One region of the Streptomyces sp. NPDC043867 genome, then DNA from elsewhere that is predicted to be linked to it. Evidence: riboswitches for the same ligand, from Rfam matches in the RefSeq annotation. Region 1 holds a riboswitch; each other region holds the start of a gene.

Region 1 (4,468 bases):
GCCGCGGACGGTGAAGCCCTCCGCCATCTCGATGAGGGACACGTTGCGCGCGGCGGGGGTGTTGCGCCGGACCACGGTCGTGCGGCGCACGATGCCCGCGCCCCGGCTGTGTTCGGTGTGCAGGTCGCTCGACGCGCAGACCGGACAGAGCAGCCGGTGGAACATGGTGGTCCCGCACCAGCGGCACCGCTGGAAGGCGAGACGTTCCTCGCTCCGCGCGGCCCACATGGGGGCGCCGCTCTCCGCTGGGGCGGTGGCGTTGTTCTGGGGCGCATCGGCGTCCAGCACGTCCGCCGCGATCCCGATTCCCGGGTGGAACACGATGTCATCTCCCTGCGCTCGGCCGGAATCTGATGTGCTCGGATCGCCGTGCACGAGCGACAGGTTATGGCACTCAGTGCCAGCCGTAAAGGCACTCCGTACCCTCAATCCGTCCAGGCCGACTCGATCTCCTGGACCACCCGCCACATCGGGACCCCGCGCCGGGCCACGACGACCACCACGTCCCCGCCCTCCCGGCGGGTGCCCGGTTCGTCCGCCCCGAAGGTGCGCCGCACATAGCGCAGTGCCCGGTCCACCCGGGCGTCGGCGTCCCCCTCGCCGTCCGCCCGCAGCCAGGACCGCAGCGCGTTGTTGTGGGCCGCGACCACGGCCGCGGCGATCACGTCCGCCTCCAGGGTTCCGTCGCGCCGGCCCGCGAAGCGGGTGCGCAGGTGGTCGGCGAGGGCACGTTCGTAGCGCCAGACCACGGAGAGCTCGTACGCACGCAGTCCGGGCACCCGCCTGGTCAGCCGGTAGCGCTGCACCGAGAACGTCGGATTCTCGGCGTACATCCGCAGCACGAGCCGGGCCGCGTCGCAGACCCGCTCGACCGGGTCCGCCGGACCGGAGCCGGAGTTCAGGAACTCGGTCATCTCGGCGAGGCAGCGCTCGTGGTCCGGGAAGACCACGTCCTCCTTCGACGGGAAGTACCGGAAGAACGACCGCCGTCCCACCCCGGCCAGCGACACGATGTCGTCGACCGTGGTCTGTTCGTAGCCGCGTTCGAGGAACAGCCGGAACGCCGCCGCGACCAGCGCGTCGCGCATCGGGGGTTTCGGGGCGCCCGCCCCGGCCGACGGGCTCCGGCGGGGAGTCTCACTCATGCGGGGAAACTAGCACCGGAGATCACGTATGACACTAAGTGCCTGCGAGGGAGGGGACTGAGTGTCATTTCGGTGGGTGTCCCCGGAGGGCTTGGCCCTCGTCCCCGGCGTCAGCCTCCGTCGGCCGGGCGCACCGCCCACCGCTGCTCGACCCTGGCCAGCCGCCAGTAGGCGAGCGCGGCGGCCCACACGACCACGAACAGACCGACGATGATGAAGCCCACGTTGTCTAGGTCGAGACCGGCGATCCAGCCCGTGACCGCGTCCCGCAGGTCGAGCCGGTCGTGCAGGACGCCGACCAGTTCGATCGTGCCGATCAGGAACGCCACCGCGATCGACAGACCGGTGATGGTGAGGTTGTAGAACACCTTGCGCACGGGATTCGAGAAGGCCCACTGGTAGGCGAAGTTCATGAACGTGCCGTCGAGGGTGTCGAACAGGCTCATGCCCGCGGCGAACAGCAGCGGCAGGCACAGGATCGCGTACCAGGGCAGCCCCGCCGCGGCGCCGCTGCCCGCCATCACCATCAGCGTCACCTCCGTCGCGGTGTCGAAGCCGAGGCCGAAGAGGAAGCCCAGCGGGAACATCTGCCCCGGGCGGCTGATGGACTTGGTGAAGCGGCCGAGGATCCGGTTCATGAACCCCCGTGAATCCAGGTGTCCTTCGAGTTCCTTCTCGTCGTACGTCCCCGCCCGCATCGCGCGAAAGACCCGCAGGATGCCCAGCAGGGCCACGAGGTTGAGCGCGGCGATGAGGTAGAGGAACACGCCCGAGACGGTCGTACCCATGACGCCGAGCACCTGGTGCGTGCTCGACCCCTCGTTCATGATCCGCCCGGCCAGCTGGGTGCCGCCCGCGATGAGCGCCGCGAGGAGGACCACCACGCTGGAGTGGCCGAGCGCGAACCAGAACCCCACCGACACCGGCCGCTTGCCGTCGGCCATCAGCTTGCGCGTCGTGTTGTCGATGGCCGCTATGTGGTCGGCGTCGAAGGCGTGCCGCATGCCGAGCGTGTACGCGGTGACGCCGAGGCCGATGCCGAACGCCTTGGAACCGACCTCGTAGTGCGCCGGCACGACCAGCAGGAAGAGCACCCCGAACGCGACGACGTGCAGGGCGGCGATCACCGCCAGCAGGCCGGCGGTACGGACGGTGTCCTCGCGTCGCCATCGGAAGGCGGCGGGCCCGGTGGGCAGGGTCATGCGGTCACGCTCCAGCACCTCGTGGATCACTTCGTGAGATGCCGTGGCCGGTCTCCTGGCTCGCGGGTACCTCCCGCACGAGCCGAAGCCGGGTGTGGCGGAGGGTCGACGCGCTCGCCCCTGCCTTCCCGGCCGTCCGGCCAGTGGCGCCGCCCTGGAGCGGCACGGGACGGGAACTCCCCGATCACAGTGGCGAGGGCCGCTCCGGACTGAGCCCCTGAAAGGCTGTCACCGGTCTTCCCGAACACCACGGCCCGCCAACCTTAGGTGCCGCCCGTCAACCGCTGCAAGCCTGCACAGTTGCGCAGGTATCGAAGATCACAGTGCCGCCTGGAAGAATGCCGTCATGCATCTCGTCCCCGCCGACCGTGCCGACCGGCGCACCATCGACGGCCACCGGGTCTGCGACGCCGTCGCCGCCATCGGCGAGCCCGCGGCCGTACGCGCCTGGGCCGACCGCTTCTCGCTGCTCGCCGACCCCGGCAGGCTGGCGCTCCTGCTGGCGCTGCACCGGGCCGGGCCCCTGGCGGTGTCCGACCTGGCGATCGCGACCGGCATGAACGACCCCGCCGTGTCGCAGGCGTTGCGCCTGCTGCGGACGGCCGAGGTCGTCGTCGGCGAGCGGGAGGGACGCGTCGTGCGGTACCGCCTGACGGACGGGCCGGTCGCCGCGCTGCTGGCGCACTGCGGTACGGGTATCGCCTGATTCCGGACGTGCTTCCGCGAGCCGTGCCGCAAGGAGAGCTGTCGCGGACCGTGTCGCTGTTCGGCCGAACGGGTGACCATGGGTAAGAATTGCCTGGTGCAGACAACCATGGCGAGCCAGGGCGGGGATGGCCAGTGAACAGCCACGACGTCACCGATGAACAGTGGGAAGGGCTCGCCCAGGTCGTTCCGTTGCGCGGCCGGGACGCGTGGCCGTCGGCCGTCGGCCACCGGTCGATACCCGAGGCCCCGACCGAGGCGCGGCGCCGCTTCGTGGTCCTGCGGGTCAACGTGTTCGCGGACGCCCGTGAGGTCGCCGAAACACTGATGGGCGGCACCCCCGTGCTGCTCGACCTGACGGGCGCGGAGACCGATGTCGCCAAGCGGGTACTGGACTTCAGCACGGGCGTGGTCTTCGGCCTGGCGAGCGGGATGCACCGGGTCGACCGGAACGTGTTCCTGCTGACGCCGCCCGGTACCGAGGTGCAGGGGCTGATGGAGAGCGCGGGGGTCCCCGGGCTGTGACCGGGGGTGACGTCCCCGGGGTGGCCGGCGTCCCCGGGGACGCCATCAACGGGCGTGATCCCTCGAACGAAGGAAGATCGCCCGGCCGGAACGGTTCGCCTGGCGGCGGAGTCCTACCGTCCGGATATGACCGCGTCACCTCTGCCGCCGCTGCCGGCCCCGTCACCCTTGCCGGCCTTACCGTCCCCGGCGTCCCCCGCGTCCCCGGCGTCCGCGCCGTCCGCGCCGTCCGCTGAGCATCGGACGTCCGCCGGACACGGCACGGATGCCGGACACCGCACGTCCGCCGGACACCACACGGATGTCGAGGCCCGCCCGGATGCCGGGGTGCGCCTTGGCACCGGGGCTCGCCCGGGCGTCGGGGTGCGTCCGGACACCGGGGCCCGCCCGGATGTCGGGGCCCGCCCGGATGTCGGGGCCCGCCCAGGCACCGGCGTATGTCCGGACCGGCCCCTCGGCGCGGAGCCGGACACATGGGAGCGCGCTGCCGAGCCGGAGAGGCGGGAACGGGTTCCCGAACCGCGTGCCGCGGCCCCCGGGATCCTCGCAGCGCCCGTGGCGGCGCCGGGTGTTCCCGAGACGGCGCCGCCCGCGCCGAGAGCCCCGCACACGCGGCCGGACCGGCCGAGCGCGCCGCCCGCGCCGAGCGCCCCGCACACGCGGCCGGGCCGGCCGAGCGCGCCGCCCGCGCCGAGCGCCCCGCACACGCGGCCGGACCGGCCGAGCATCACGCGCCTCCGGCTCTCCGCCTTCGCGGGACACCGCGGCGCCGCCTTCGAGCTCGGGCCGCTGACACTCTTCGCGGGTCCCAGCGGCAGCGGCAAGTCCACGGCGCTGCGGGCGTACGAGGCACTGGCGCGGCTCGGCGGCGGGGCCGAACTGGGCGAGGTG
Region 2 (4,468 bases), on a different contig from region 1:
TGCGCCCGTCCTCTCCCTCGGCCCGTTGTTCGCAGAACGGAAACAGCGCGTTCGTGAAGGCGTGACGGTGACCGGCCGCGCGTCGGCCGGTCACCGGGCGACGGCTCTCCCCGCGGCCCGCGGGGGACCGGGGAGGGAAGAGCGGGCCGCGGTCAGTGGGAGCCGGAGCCGCCACTGCCGAAGGAGCCGCTGGAGCCCGCGCTCCACCGGCGTCGTGTGGTGTCCCCGCTCGGCTTCGAGGCGATGTTGCCGTGGGCCGCCAGTTGGTACGGGGTCAGACGCTGACTGCTCCGGGGCACCTCGTCGGGCTCGCGGTTCTCGTAGACCTCGAACACCGGACCGTTCGCGGGCGGCTTCGGCTGTTCGTCGGCCCGCGGGCGCGGCGGCTCCTCGCGGCGGACCCGGCTGCCCATCCACATGGCACCGCCCAGCAGCGCCACGACGGCCAGACCGATCACCAGCGGCGCGAAGCCGGCCACCAGACCGCGGTTCGCGCTCGCCGCCATGTCGTTCACCAGTAGGTTCATGGTGCATCCGTCCCTTGTGGGGTTTTTGTCCCGCGAGTACCCCTCGCCCCCCGCGTGAATCGGGCGGGTCACGCCGGCCGGAGTCCGCGAGAGCAGCGTTTGACAAGGGCGACCGCGGCTACTCGGGGCGGGTGACCTCGATGACATCTGAGCAGGAGCTCTTCCGGTTCCTGGAGGACCGCTTCGCGTGCGCGCAGTCGTGTGCGGAGTGTGCGCGGGCGTGTGCTCTGCGTGCGAGCCTCGTGGACCCGGACGGGCCGAAGGAGCAGGAACTGGTACGCCGCAGGGGCGTCATGTGCGCGGAGGTGTGCGACGCGACGTGCCGCATGCTGTACGAGCAGTCGGGCCTGGACGAGGCGGGCATACGCGTCCAGCTGGAGTGGTGCCGGGACGTCTGCCTGGAGTGCGCCGACGTCTTCGACGACCACCCCGGTGCGCAGGGCAGTGCGAAGGCCTGCCGTGAGTGCGCCCAGGCCTGCATGGACTTCATGGCCACCCTCCGCTGAGGGGGCGGGCCGGCACGCCGCCGGCACCCGCGGGCACGCTGGGCGGCCCGGGCGCCGACGGTACCGGCGGCCTGCCGGGCACCACATCGTTGCGGGTCTCAGTCCGCGTCACGTGGGCGCGGGTGCCGGTCCGCGCCGCACCGGTGCTGGTCTCGGTCCGCGTCACGCCGGTGTGTTTCCCGGTCGGCGATGCCCGGTTCCGGGTCTTTGTGGGGCTGGGGCTGCTGGAGCAGGCCCGGGGCAAAGCCGTCCCGGCCCGGCAGCGGGCGTCCGGCGCGCACGTTCCAGCGGTTCGAGCGCCCGCTGAGCTCCGTGACGGTCAGCGGCGGTACGTCGATCCGCCAGAACGCGGACTCTGGCGCCCCGAGAGCCCGTACCAGCGCGGCCCGTACGACCTCCGGCTCCACCACGGCGACGACACGCCCCGCGTGCTCCGCGGCCCTGTCCAGCCAACGGGCGACCCGGTCGCAGAAGTCCCGCACCGACTCCCCGCCGTGCGGAGCGGACCCCGGGTCCGCCAGCCATCGCGCCACCGCGTCCGGTTCCTCCGCGCCCACCTCGTCCAGCGTCGCGCCGCGCCAGCGGCCCACGTCGAGTCCGGCGAGCTGCGCCACCTCGACCGCGTCAAGACCGAGCGCGCCGGCGGTGTCCCGGCAACGCACGCTGGGGGAGACCCACCGCTCGCCCGCGGCCGTGAACGTGCCCGCGGCAGCCCGGGCGAGCCGCAGTCCGCGGGCGTCCGCGGGACAGCCGTCGTCGAAGCGGGCCTCGCGGAGCGCCGCGCTCGACGCTGCTGAGATCAAGGTCACTCGGGTCGTCATGGATCCGCTCTCGTGATCGAAATGCCGCCGCGCCCGCGGCCGAACGCCGTGCGCAGAGCGGGAGTTGGCCGTGGTCCTGAGCCGCGGGGCGCACGCTGTGCCTCCCGTGCGCCCTTGGCCCGGCCTCCGCTTCGCGGTACGGTCTCGACGATATTGACGACGGTACGGCGGAAGCCCGGTGAGAATCCGGCACGGTCGCGCCACTGTAATCCCCGCAAGAGCCGCGCCCGCCAGGGGTGGTGAAGGCAGGGCAAGTCAGACCCGCAGCCGTCGTCCTGTGCACCACCACGATGGGACGCGAGTTCCCCAGGAGGTCCTGCCACATGGCGCAGTCCGTCGCTCAGCCGACCGCCACCCCCACCGCCGTTCCCGCCAAGCTGCCGATCGGCGCGATCGCTCCCTGGGCGGTCTTCTTCGGCATCCTGATGCTGGTCCTGCTCTACTTCGTCGGCGCCGAACAGGGCGCCACCGCGCTCGTCTCCGGCGAGAACGTGCACGAGTGGGTGCACGACGCCCGCCATCTGCTCGGCTTCCCCTGCCACTGACGGCGACGAGGAAGCGTACGAGTCGATGAACTCAGCAACAGTCGGAAAACTCCTGGTGCGCGGCATGCTGGCGGGTCTCGCCGCCGGCCTGCTCGCCCTCACCGTCGCGTACTTCCTCGGTGAGTCCCGCGTGGACGCCGCGATCGCCTACGAGGAATCCCACGCGCACCACCACGAACACGGCGTGGAGACGGTGACCCGCACCATGCAGTCCACCGGGGGTCTGGCCACCGGCGTCCTCGTCTACGGCATCGCCTTCGGTGGCATCGCCGCCCTCGCGTACTGCTTCGCCCTCGGACGGATCGGCCGCTTCGGGCCCCGGGCGAGTGCGCTGCTGCTGTCGACGGCGGGCCTGGTCGCGGTCTACGTCGTGCCGTTCCTCAAGTACCCGGCCAACCCGCCGTCCGTCGGTGACGCCGACACCATCGGCAAGCGGACGACGCTGTACTTCCTCATGGTCGTGCTCAGCGTGCTGCTCGCCGTCGCGACCGTGATCCTGGGCAAGCGCCTCGCACCACGGCTGGGCAACTGGAACGCCACGCTGGCCGCCGGGGCGTTCTTCGTCGTCGCCGTCGGCCTGGCGTACGCGTTCCTCCCCGCGGTCGACGAGGTGCCGAGGGACTTCTCGGGCACCCTGCTGTGGCAGTTCCGGCTCGCGGCACTGGCGATCCAGCTGACGCTGTGGACCTCCTTCGGGCTCGTCTTCGGCGCACTGGCCCAGCGGCTGGCGGTGCCCGGGACCGCCCCGGTTCAGGGCAGGGAGGAGAAGCCGGTGACCGCGGCACCGGTCGCTCCCTGAGCGTGCGCAGATCACGGCGGGCCCCGGCCGGGGCCCGCCTTCTCGTGCCCGGCGTCAGCCCGGCCGGGCGGAGCCGTCCGCGGCCCCCGGGGCCTTCGCGCGCGAGGGCCGGGCGAGGCGTTCGAAGCCGTCCAGCATCGCGGTGAGCCCGGTGTCGAACTGCTCGGCGGGGTCGCCCGCGCAGTCCTCCGCGCCGGGGCGCAGCACGGCCAGGCTCAGCGCGTGTCCCACGGTGAACTCCCGCAGACAGCGGGCGATGCGGCCCGCCCGGGCGGGCCCGAAGCCCGCGGCGCCGGCATGGTCGACGAGCCGCGCGCAGGCGTCCGTCGCGGCGGGCGAGCGCACGGGATGCGTCGCGAACACGGCGACGGCGTGCGGATGGGCGAGCAGCGTGCGCCGCAGCCGCCGACAGTACTGCTCGGCCACCGCCCGCCAGGAGCCGCCCCAGGGCAGCGAGTCGAAGTCCACCTCCTCCAGGAGGAGTTCGGCGACGCCGTCGAAGAGCGCGTCCTGGTCCTCGAAGTAGCGGTACGCGGTCATCGGGTCCACACCGAGTCCCGCGCCGAGCTTGCGCATCGAGAAGGCGCGCAGCCCGTTCACGTCGATCAGCGCCAGCGCCGCCGCGGCGATGCGGGCACGATTCAGCGCCGGTCTGGCGGAGGGGGCCGACGGTCCGTCCTCCGCTTCGTGTCTGTCGGTCTTCATGGTGCGCCGGTCCAGGTTCGTGTTCGGGCCGTTTCCTGCACTTCCGGGAAAACCGGCGGGCCAGCCGGTTTCGGGGTCTCCCCGCATGCTACGTCCGGCGGGTCGTCCAGGGCATCTGCCGTAGGGCGACGGCAGTGCCGGGGGTGTGAGCGGGCCGCGGGTTCGGGGCAGCGCCGGGGGTGTGGGCGGCCGCGGGTTCTCCGACGCGTCCTCGGCATTCCCAATTTCTGGAACGCGTTCTACTGTGTGCGCCGTCAAGTCCGGGTGGGACCCGTCGATCCACTGGGAGCCGGGAGGCGCCGTGCATCTCCAATACACGCCCGAGCAGCAGCGGTTGCGGACCGAACTGCGTGACTACTTCGCCCGGTTGGTACCGGACAACGCCTACGCGCGCCACGGCGAACCGGCGACGCGGAAGCGCTTCTACCGCGAGACCATCCGCAGGCTCGGCGCGGACGGCTGGCTCGGCGTGGGCTGGCCGAAGGAGTACGGCGGACGCGGGCTGAGCCCCATGGAGCAGTTCATCTTCTTCGACGAGGCGGCCCAGGCGGGCGCCCCCCTGCCG
Region 3 (4,468 bases), on a different contig from region 1:
CCCGCACGGCGGAGGCGGGGGTGTCGAGCCCGACCGCGTTGCCGACCCGGGAGTGCTTGGTCGGGTAGGCGGTGAAGACCAGCGCGAGCTTCTTCTCCGCGTTCGGCTTGTGCTTCAGCAGGGCGTGGCGCACGGCGATCCCGGCGACCCGCGCGGCCCGCTCGGGGTCGGCGACGTACACCGGGACGTCGTCGGGGCCCTGCTCCTTGAAGGAGAACGGCACGGTGATGAGGCGCCCGTCGAACTCCGGGATCGCGACCTGCATCGCCGCGTCCATGGGGGAGAGAGCGGCGTCCGACTCGTCCCAGGCGGCGCGCGAGGAGGTGAGGCAGAGCCCTTGCAGGACGGGGATGTCGAGGTCGGCGAGCGCCCCGATGTCCCAGGCCTCCTCGTCCCCGCCGGCCGAGGCCTCGGAGGCGTGCGTGCCGCCCGCCGCGAGCACGGTGGCGACCAGGGCGTCGGCCTTCCCCAGGATCTCGTACAGCCCCGGGTCCGCGTCGCGCAGCGAACCGCAGAACACCGGGAGGGCGTTGGCGCCGCGCGCCTCGATCGCGTCGCACAGCGTGTCGACGAAGGCCGTGTTGCCGGACAGCTCGTGGGCCCGGTAGAAGAGCACGCCGACGGTCGGGCGGCCCTCGGCCAGGTCCCGCTCGCCGTGCACACCGAACTCGGCCGTCTTCCGCGGCTCCTCGAAGCCCTCGCCGGTCAGCAGCACGGTGTCGGAGAGGAAACGCGCGAGTTCCGCCAGGTTCTCCGGGCCGCCCTCGACGAGGTAGCGCAGCGCCTCCGCCACGACACCGGCGGGCACGGACGACTCCGCCATCAACTCCGCGTCGGGGACCGCCTCCCCGCCGAGCAGCACGGTCGGCACGCCCGACGCCCTGAGCGCGGCGAGCCCGTCCTCCCAGGCCCGCTTGCCGCCCAGCAGGCGTACGACGGCGACGTCCGCGCCCGCGACGAGCGCGGGCAGTTCCCCGGCGACGTCGACGCGGTTCGGGTTGCCGATCCGGTACGCGGCGCCGGAGGCCCGGGCCGCCAGCAGATCCGTGTCGGCGGTGGACAACAACAACACTGTGCTCATGCGGGTGCTCCCGGTGGGATGAAAGGCAGTCCTGTCGGAGCGCCCGACTCGATGAGCCGCCACAGCGCGTCCGTGTCCGCGTGTTCCTCGATCAGATCGCCGAGCAGGTCCAGTTGCTCCTCGCGCAGCGTGGCGAACGACGTGCCGGCGGCCGGCACGAAGCGGCGGCCCGCGGCGGCCGCCACCTCCCGCAGGAAGGCGCGCCGGAACCCGTCCGACTCCAGCGAGCCGTGCCAGTGCGTGCCCCAGACGGCGCCGACCCGGCAGCCGTCCAGGAAGGGTTCGCCGCCGGTGACCTCGGCGACCCCGTGGTGGATCTCGTAGCCCTCGACGTGCTCGCCGAGCGCCTCGCCCACGGGCCGCGTGAGGGTCTTCTCCCGCGCGAACCGCACGCGCACGGGCAGCAGTCCGAGCCCGTCGACGTGCCCCGCCCGCGACTCGACGTCGTCCTCGATGTGCTCGCCGAGGGCCTGGAAGCCGCCGCAGATCCCGAGCACCGGACGCCCCTCGGCGGCCCGCCGGGCGATCGCGTCCGCGAGGCCGCGCTCCCGCAGCCACTGAAGGGCCCGCACCGTCCCCCGGGTGCCCGGTACGACGACGAGGTCGGCGTCGGCCAGTTCCTCCGCCCGGTCCACGAACCGCACCACGACGCCCGGTTCCGCGGCGAGGGCGTCGACGTCCGTGAAGTTGGACATCAGCGGGACCGCGCAGACCGCGACCCGCAGCACGTCCTCGCCGACGGGCGGCGCCACGACGGACTCCCGGACGGTCCCGCGCAGCGAGACCCTCCCCCACGCTCGGCTTCGCTCGCGCGGGGGGACCCCCAGGCCGTCCTCCTCGTCGATGCCGAGGCCGTGCCGGAAGGGCAGGACGCCGTACGAGGGGCGGCCGGTGAGACCGCGCAGCATGTCGAGCCCCGGCTCCAGCAGGGACACGTCGCCGCGGAACTTGTTGACCAGGAACCCGGCGACGAGCGCCTGGTCCTCGCGGCTCAGCAGCGCGACCGTGCCGAAGAACGAGGCGAAGACGCCCCCGCGGTCGATGTCCCCGACCACGAGGACGGGCAGCCGCGCGTTGCGGGCGATGCCCATGTTCACGATGTCGGTACGGCGCAGGTTGATCTCGGCAGGACTGCCTGCCCCTTCACAGATCACCGCGTCATACGTGCCCCGCAACCGAGCCAGGCAGTCCAGCACGGTCCCGAGCAGTGCCTCCTGGCGGCCCCCGTGGTAGCCGCGCGCACTCATCTCGCCCACCGGCTTCCCCATGAGCACGACCTGGCTGCTGCGGTCGCTCCCAGGCTTGAGCAGCACCGGGTTCATCAGCGCGGTCGGCTCCACGCGGGCGGCCTGCGCCTGCATGGCCTGCGCCCGCCCGATCTCCGCCCCCTCGCGCGTGACGAACGAGTTGAGGGACATGTTCTGCGCCTTGAAGGGCGCCACCTTCACGCCCTGGCGCACCAGCCACCGGCAGATCCCGGCGGTCACCACGCTCTTGCCGGCGTCGGAGGTGGTGCCGGCGATCAGCAGTCCGCCGCTCATCGGGTACGCCCCTTCGTGAGTCCCTGCGTGAGCAGCCGCCCGGCGACGCACACGCCCAGCGCGAGCCCGCTCACCCGCCGGGACAGCCGTACGGCCCGCTCGATGTCGCCGACGGCCACGGCCCGCCCGGCGCCGTTCAGCACGGGCCGGTGCTCGACCCGCCCCCCGTACGAGAGGGTCCCGCCCAGCCGTACGCCCAGCGCCCCCGCGAAGGAGGCCTCCACGGGACCGGCGTTGGGGCTCGGGTGTCTGGCGGCGTCGGCACGCCAGGCGCGCACGGCACCGCGCGGATCACCGCCCGCGACGGCCGCGAGTACGGCGGTCAGCCGGGCCCCCGGCCAGCCGGCGACGTCGTCGAGCCGCGCGGAGGCCCACCCGTAGCGGCGGTACCTGCTGGACCTGTGCCCGACCATCGCGTCGAGCGTGTTCACGGCCCGGAAGGCGACGAGCCCGGGCACGCCGCCGACGGCGCCCCAGACCAGGGCGCCCACGACGGCGTCGGAGGTGTTCTCGGCGACGGACTCGACCACGGCCCGGGCGATCCCGTCGGCGTCCAGCGCCTGCGGATCCCGCCCGCACAGGTGGGGCAGCCGCTCGCGGGCGGCGTCGACGTCGCCGGCGGCCAGTGCACCGCCGATGGTCCCGGCCTCCCGGCCGAGGGAGGTGCCCCCGACGACGGCCCAGGTGGCGGCAGCGGTCAGCGCGACGGAGGCGGCGGGGGAGGTGCGCACACGGCGGCTCGCGAGGGCCGCGAGAGCGGCGGCGCCACCGGCGCAGACCGCGGTGTGCAGCGCGCCCCATCCGCGGTGGTCGCGCCACAGCACCCGTTCCACGGCGCCCGCGGCCCGCCCGAACGCGGCGACCGGGTGCCCGCGGCGGGGATCGCCGAGGAGCAGGTCGCCGAGGAGGCCGGCGGTGGCGCCGTACGCGAAGACGCGATCGGCACGCACGGGCTCAGCCCGCCGTGGGGTGCGGCAGCACCCTCGTACTCGTCAGGACCCGCAACGGGCAGCCGCGCATGGCGATATGTCCTCACTCAGGGTGTCCGCGCCCTGGTTCGAAGAGACCGGCGGTGAGAGTTCCTGGCTCCCGGGGGCGTTCTTCCCCGGTGACAGTGGCGGGACCGCGCCGGATTCGCACCGGCTTCCTCTCCTGCCGCCGTAGTTGGCTCCGGCAGTCCACCACGGGGTCAGAACAGCCGTCAACTTGCTGTTGACCTGCGAAGGGAGAGTGTGCGAAGCCCCACACGCAGGTGGGGTGCGGGACGGTGTTCCGTCCCGCACCCCACGTGAAGTGATGCCGCGTTGTTCGGTTTTTGTCGGGTTTCAGCCCGGTCGTCAGGCGACGATCAGGTAGATGCCGTACGCCACGGCCGCCGCGCACGCGGCGAAGCAGGCGTACGCGCCGGTCACCGCGAGGGCGGCGGAACCGCCCCGGGTGGCCCCGGACTCGCGCTTGGAGAGGCCGACGATGCCGAGGGTGAAGAGGCCGACGAGGGCCACGGTGACCACGAGGCTGGCTCCGAAGACGGAGCCGAGGGCTGCCCAGTCGATGTTCATGCTGTTCGTTCCTTAGACCGTGGCCGGGCGGGTGGGCTCGGTGGTGGTGCCGGCGTCCGGGGCCGGGATGGTGGCCGTCAGACCGAGGTCGGCCGTGGCGACCGGGCCGGCCGGCGGCGGGGTGACCGCGGCGATCGCGGCGGTCACGACGCCCGCGGGCTCGGCCTGGCCGTCGTTGACGTTGGCCATGGTGACCGGCTGGCGGCGCGAGAGCGTCCAGATGACACCGGCGCCGGCCACGAGCAGCACGCCCGTGGTGACGATGCCCCAGGTGCCCTGCTGGGTGA
Region 4 (4,468 bases), on a different contig from region 1:
AGTACGTCGTCTTCAGGCCCGACTTCCAGGCGTACGCGTACATCGAGGAGAGCTTGCCGATGGTCGGCGTCTCCAGGAACAGGTTCAGCGACTGGGCCTGGTCCAGGTACGGGGTCCGGGCGGCGGCCATGTCGATCAGCGCGCGCTGCGGGATCTCCCAGGCCGTGCGGTACAGGTCGCGCACCTCCTGCGGCACCCGGGTGAAGCCCCGCACGGAGCCGTTCGCCTCGCGCAGCGCCTCCCGGGTCTGCGCGTCCCACACGCCGAGCCGCTTCAGCTCCTCCACCAGGTAGGAGTTGACCTGGAGGAACTCGCCGGACAGCGTCTCGCGCTTGAACAGGTTGGAGACCTGCGGCTCGATGCACTCGTAGACACCCGCGATGGAAGCGATCGTCGCGGTCGGCGCGATGGCGAGCAGCAGCGAGTTGCGCAAGCCGACGGCCGCGATCCGCTCCCGCAGGGCCGCCCAGCGCTCCGGCCAGACCGGCTCCACGGCGTAGTGGTCGGGGTGCAGGACACCGCGGGCGGTGCGGGTCTTCTCCCAGGCGGGGAGCGGGCCGTTGCGCTCGGCGAGGTCCGCGGACGCCTCGTAGGCGGCCAGCATGACGCGTTCGGCGATCCGGGTGGAGAGCTGCTTGGCCGCGGCGGAGTCGAAGGGCAGCCGCAGTTTGAAGAAGACGTCCTGAAGGCCCATCGCGCCGAGGCCCACCGGGCGCCACCGGGCGTTGGAGCGGCCTGCCTGCTCGGTCGGGTAGAAGTTGATGTCGACGACCCGGTCGAGGAAGGTCACCGCCGTGCGGACGGTCTCGTCCAGCCGCTCCCAGTCGATGTCCCCGTCGACGACGAAGGCGCCGAGGTTGACCGAGCCGAGGTTGCAGACCGCGGTCTCCCCGTCGTTCGTGACCTCCAGGATCTCGGTGCACAGGTTCGAGGAGTGGACGGTGTGGCCCGGCTCCGCCGTCTGGTTGGCGGTGCGGTTGGCGGCGTCCTTGAACGTCATCCAGCCGTTGCCGGTCTGCGCCAGGGTGCGCATCATCCGGCCGTACAGGTCGCGGGCGGGGATCGTCTTCCTGGCCAGCCCCGCCTCCTCGGCCCTGCGGTACGCGGCGTCGAACTCCTCGCCCCACAGGTCGACCAGCTCGGGCACGTCGGACGGCGAGAACAGCGACCAGACGCCGTTCGCGTCGACCCGGCGCATGAACTCGTCGGGGATCCAGTGCGCGAGGTTGAGATTGTGCGTACGGCGGGCGTCCTCACCGGTGTTGTCGCGCAGCTCCAGGAACTCCTCGATGTCGGAGTGCCAGGTCTCCAGGTAGACCGCGGCCGCGCCCTTGCGCCGGCCGCCCTGGTTCACCGCGGCGACCGAGGCGTCCAGCGTCTTGAGGAACGGCACGATGCCGTTGGAGTGCCCGTTGGTGCCGCGGATCAGCGAACCGCGGGAGCGGATGCGGGAGTAGGACAGGCCGATGCCGCCGGCGTGCTTCGAGAGGCGGGCCACCTGGTGGTAGCGGTCGTAGAGGGAGTCCAGCTCGTCCAGCGGGGAGTCGAGGAGGTAGCAGGACGACATCTGCGGGTGCCGGGTGCCGGAGTTGAACAGCGTGGGGGAGGAGGGCAGGTAGTCGAGCCGGCTCATCAGACCGTAGAGCGCGGCCACTTCGTCGACGGCGCGGGAGGTGTCGTCCTCGGCGAGACCGGAGGCGACGCGCAGCATGAAGAACTGCGGGGTCTCGATCACGCGCCGGGTGATCGGGTGCCGGAGCAGGTAGCGGCTGTGCAGGGTGCGCAGGCCGAAGTAGCCGAAGCGGTCGTCGCCCGCGACGTCGACGAGCGTGTCGAGGCGTGCCGCGTGCAGGCGGACGAACTCGGCGGTGCGGTCCGCGATCAGTCCCTCCCGGTGCCCGACGGCGACCGAACCGGAGAAGGACGTGACGCCCTGCGACGCGGCCTCGGCGGCGATGCTGAACGTCAGCAGCCGCGCGGCCAGGCGTGAGTAGACCGGGTCCTCGGAGATGAGTCCCGCCGCGGCCTCGGTGGCCAGTTCGCGCAGCTCCGCCTCGTCCGCCCGCGCGGACCGGCCGCGCAGTGCGGCGGCGGCGACCCGGCCGGGGTCGGCGTCGGGGAGGTCGGCGGTGAGGTCGGTCAGGGTCCGCAGCAGCGCGGCACCGGGACCGTCCGGCTGGGCCGATGTCGCGGGCGGTGTCGCCGGATCGGCTGGCGCGATGGTCACGTGGGGCTCTCCCTCGCTCGGCACGGGGCCTTCGGGAGGGCAGCGGGGCACACGTCGTCCCGCACGGGTACGCGTGCGTCCACCGGCCCATTCCACGAGGCCCGGACGTCTGGGCACCCGGACCGGACGGACCGGGCGCACTGCCGGCAGGTCCTCGGACTGACCGTGTGCGCGAACGCGCACAAGTACACCGTTGCGGGACAGTTCCGGATTCGCACCGGATTCCCCTGCGGCGACAGCGAGCATGAGCATACATCTTGTGCCGGGCCGCCGAGGCGCCCCCACATGTTGTGTCGTGTCGGCTCCGGAGGGTGGCAGTCGGCGGGGAGGCCGCCGTCGGCACCGCCGCTGTCAGAGCGTCAGCTCGTACGTCAGCAGCAGGATGTCGTCGAGGTCCGGGACCGGGTTCCAGTCGCGTGCGGGGGCCCGGGTGAAACCGAGCCGCTCGTAGACGCGATGGGCGGCGCGCATGGTGCGCTGGGTGGAGAGCACGACGCGGAAACACCCCTCCGTGGTCCGTGCGCGGTCGATGCACGCCCGCACCAGGGCCTCGCCGGCGCCTCTTCCACGCGCCTCACGGGCGACCGCGAGCATGCGGATCTCGGCCTCGCCGGGGCCCGCGAGCTCGGCCAGGGCGCTGCCCGCCGACGGCACATGGGTCACGCCGCCGAGCACCGTGCCCTGCCGGTCGACGGCGACGAGGACCTCGGCCGCGGCGGCGCGCCGCGCGACGTCCCGCAGGTGCACCAGGTAGCCGTCGCTCTCCCCGAAGTCGAGCAGGCCGTCCCCGAGATACGCCTGCGCGGTGATCTCCCCGAGCGTCTCGTACTCCTCGGGCCTGGCCCGTCTGATGAGGATGTCCATGCGGCCGAGTCTGCCGGAAACGGACGACGACGGGCCGCCGGTTCTCCCCGGCGGCCCGTCGTCCGACGCGCGGGACTCAGTGGGCGGCGCCCGCCGTGGCCGTCGGGAGTTCCGTCCGGACACCCGGGTCCCCGGCGTCCGCCGTGTAGTCCGCGGGCGAGGTCTCGTCCACACCGTCGGGGGCCTTCGCCGCGCGCAGGACGAAGGTCAGCACCACCGTCACCACGACGTTCAGCACGAAGGCCGTCAGACCGATGTAGCCGATCTCCCCGATGCCGGGGATCTCCTTGGAGCTGCCGCCGAAGTGCTTCTGCGTCGGGGAGGCGACCCCGTACGCGGCGAGGGTGCCGTAGGTCATGCCGACCGCCCAGCCCGCGAGGAGCGCCCAGCGGTGGAACCAGCGGGTGAACAGGCCGCCGACGAGCGCCGGGAAGGTCTGCAGGATCCAGATGCCGCCCAGCAGCTGGAAGTTGATCGCGACGGTCTTGTCCATGGTGAGGACGAAGGCCAGCGCACCCACCTTCACCAGCAGCGAGACCAGCTTGGAGACCTGGGTCTCCTGCTTCGGTGTGGCGTCCGGCTTGATGAAGTCCTTGTAGATGTTGCGGGTGAAGAGGTTCGCCGCGGCGATCGACATGATCGCCGCCGGCACCAGCGCACCGATGCCGATGGCCGCGAAGGCCACACCCGCGAACCAGTCGGGGAACATCGTCTCGAAGAGCTGCGGGATCGCCAGCTGCCCGTTCTCCACCTTCACCCCGGCCGCGATCGCCATGAACCCGAGCAGGGCGAGCAGGCCGAGCATCAGCGAGTACAGCGGCAGGATCGTGGTGTTGCGCCGGATCACCTCACGGCTGCGGCTGGACAGCGTCGCGGTGATCGAGTGCGGGTACATGAACAGCGCCAGCGCCGAACCGAGGGCGAGCGTGGCGTACGTCCACTGCCCGGCCTCGGCGGGCACGATGCCGCCCGCGCCCGCGGCCGTGTACTTGTCGCCCGCCGCCTTGAAGATCTCGTCGAACCCGCCGAGCTTGATGGGGATGTAGATGATGGCCACCGCGATCACGATGTAGATCAGGGTGTCCTTCACGAACGCGATCAGGGCAGGCGCCCGCAGGCCCGACGAGTACGTGTACGCGGCCAGCACGCCGAACGCGATGAGCAGCGGCAGGTCCTTCACGAACCAGTTGGTGTTCTCACCGCCGCCGACGCCCATCACGTCCAGCACCGCCTGGATGCCCACGAGTTGCAGCGCGATGTAGGGCATCGTGGCGAGGATGCCGGTCACGGCCACCGCCAGCGACAGCCCCTTGCAGCCGAAGCGCCCGCGCACGAAGTCCGATGTCGTCACATAGCCGTGCTTGTGCGAGACCGACC

Evidence for each region. A riboswitch is a leader RNA that binds a small molecule or an ion and turns the genes downstream of it on or off. The one in region 1 is predicted to bind cobalamin.
Region 2: linked by a shared signal. The riboswitch ahead of AC069T_RS02215 (CbtB domain-containing protein) and the one ahead of nicT (Nickel transporter NicT) in region 1 are both predicted to bind cobalamin.
Region 3: linked by a shared signal. The riboswitch ahead of AC069T_RS22930 (cobalamin biosynthesis protein) and the one ahead of nicT (Nickel transporter NicT) in region 1 are both predicted to bind cobalamin.
Region 4: linked by a shared signal. The riboswitch ahead of AC069T_RS18255 (ribonucleoside-diphosphate reductase subunit alpha) and the one ahead of nicT (Nickel transporter NicT) in region 1 are both predicted to bind cobalamin.

What each region holds. Positions count from the first base shown of each region.
Region 1 covers NZ_JBWKDS010000006.1:55,760-60,227, reverse strand. Annotated here, with positions in the region: gene AC069T_RS07970 (Zn-ribbon domain-containing OB-fold protein) at 1-228, opposite strand, end outside; gene AC069T_RS07965 (TetR family transcriptional regulator) at 426-1,088, opposite strand; gene nicT (Nickel transporter NicT) at 1,256-2,347, opposite strand; cobalamin riboswitch at 2,376-2,614, opposite strand; gene AC069T_RS07955 (ArsR/SmtB family transcription factor) at 2,694-3,053, shown strand; gene AC069T_RS07950 (cell division protein SepF) at 3,188-3,577, shown strand; gene AC069T_RS07945 (AAA family ATPase) at 4,304-4,468, shown strand, end outside.
Region 2 covers NZ_JBWKDS010000002.1:54,938-59,405, reverse strand. Annotated here, with positions in the region: gene AC069T_RS02230 (DUF6479 family protein) at 153-527, opposite strand; gene AC069T_RS02225 (four-helix bundle copper-binding protein) at 668-1,033, shown strand; gene AC069T_RS02220 (histidine phosphatase family protein) at 1,132-1,854, opposite strand; cobalamin riboswitch at 1,980-2,140, shown strand; gene AC069T_RS02215 (CbtB domain-containing protein) at 2,178-2,399, shown strand; gene AC069T_RS02210 (CbtA family protein) at 2,425-3,198, shown strand; gene AC069T_RS02205 (TetR/AcrR family transcriptional regulator) at 3,253-3,903, opposite strand; gene AC069T_RS02200 (acyl-CoA dehydrogenase family protein) at 4,205-4,468, shown strand, end outside.
Region 3 covers NZ_JBWKDS010000023.1:78,843-83,310, forward strand. Annotated here, with positions in the region: gene cobN (cobaltochelatase subunit CobN) at 1-1,081, opposite strand, end outside; gene AC069T_RS22925 (cobyric acid synthase) at 1,078-2,622, opposite strand; gene AC069T_RS22930 (cobalamin biosynthesis protein) at 2,619-3,572, opposite strand; cobalamin riboswitch at 3,680-3,820, opposite strand; gene AC069T_RS22935 (hypothetical protein) at 3,960-4,181, opposite strand; gene AC069T_RS22940 (inorganic phosphate transporter) at 4,194-4,468, opposite strand, start outside.
Region 4 covers NZ_JBWKDS010000016.1:135,087-139,554, forward strand. Annotated here, with positions in the region: gene AC069T_RS18255 (ribonucleoside-diphosphate reductase subunit alpha) at 1-2,227, opposite strand, end outside; cobalamin riboswitch at 2,356-2,514, opposite strand; gene AC069T_RS18260 (GNAT family N-acetyltransferase) at 2,579-3,091, opposite strand; gene mctP (monocarboxylate uptake permease MctP) at 3,168-4,468, opposite strand, start outside.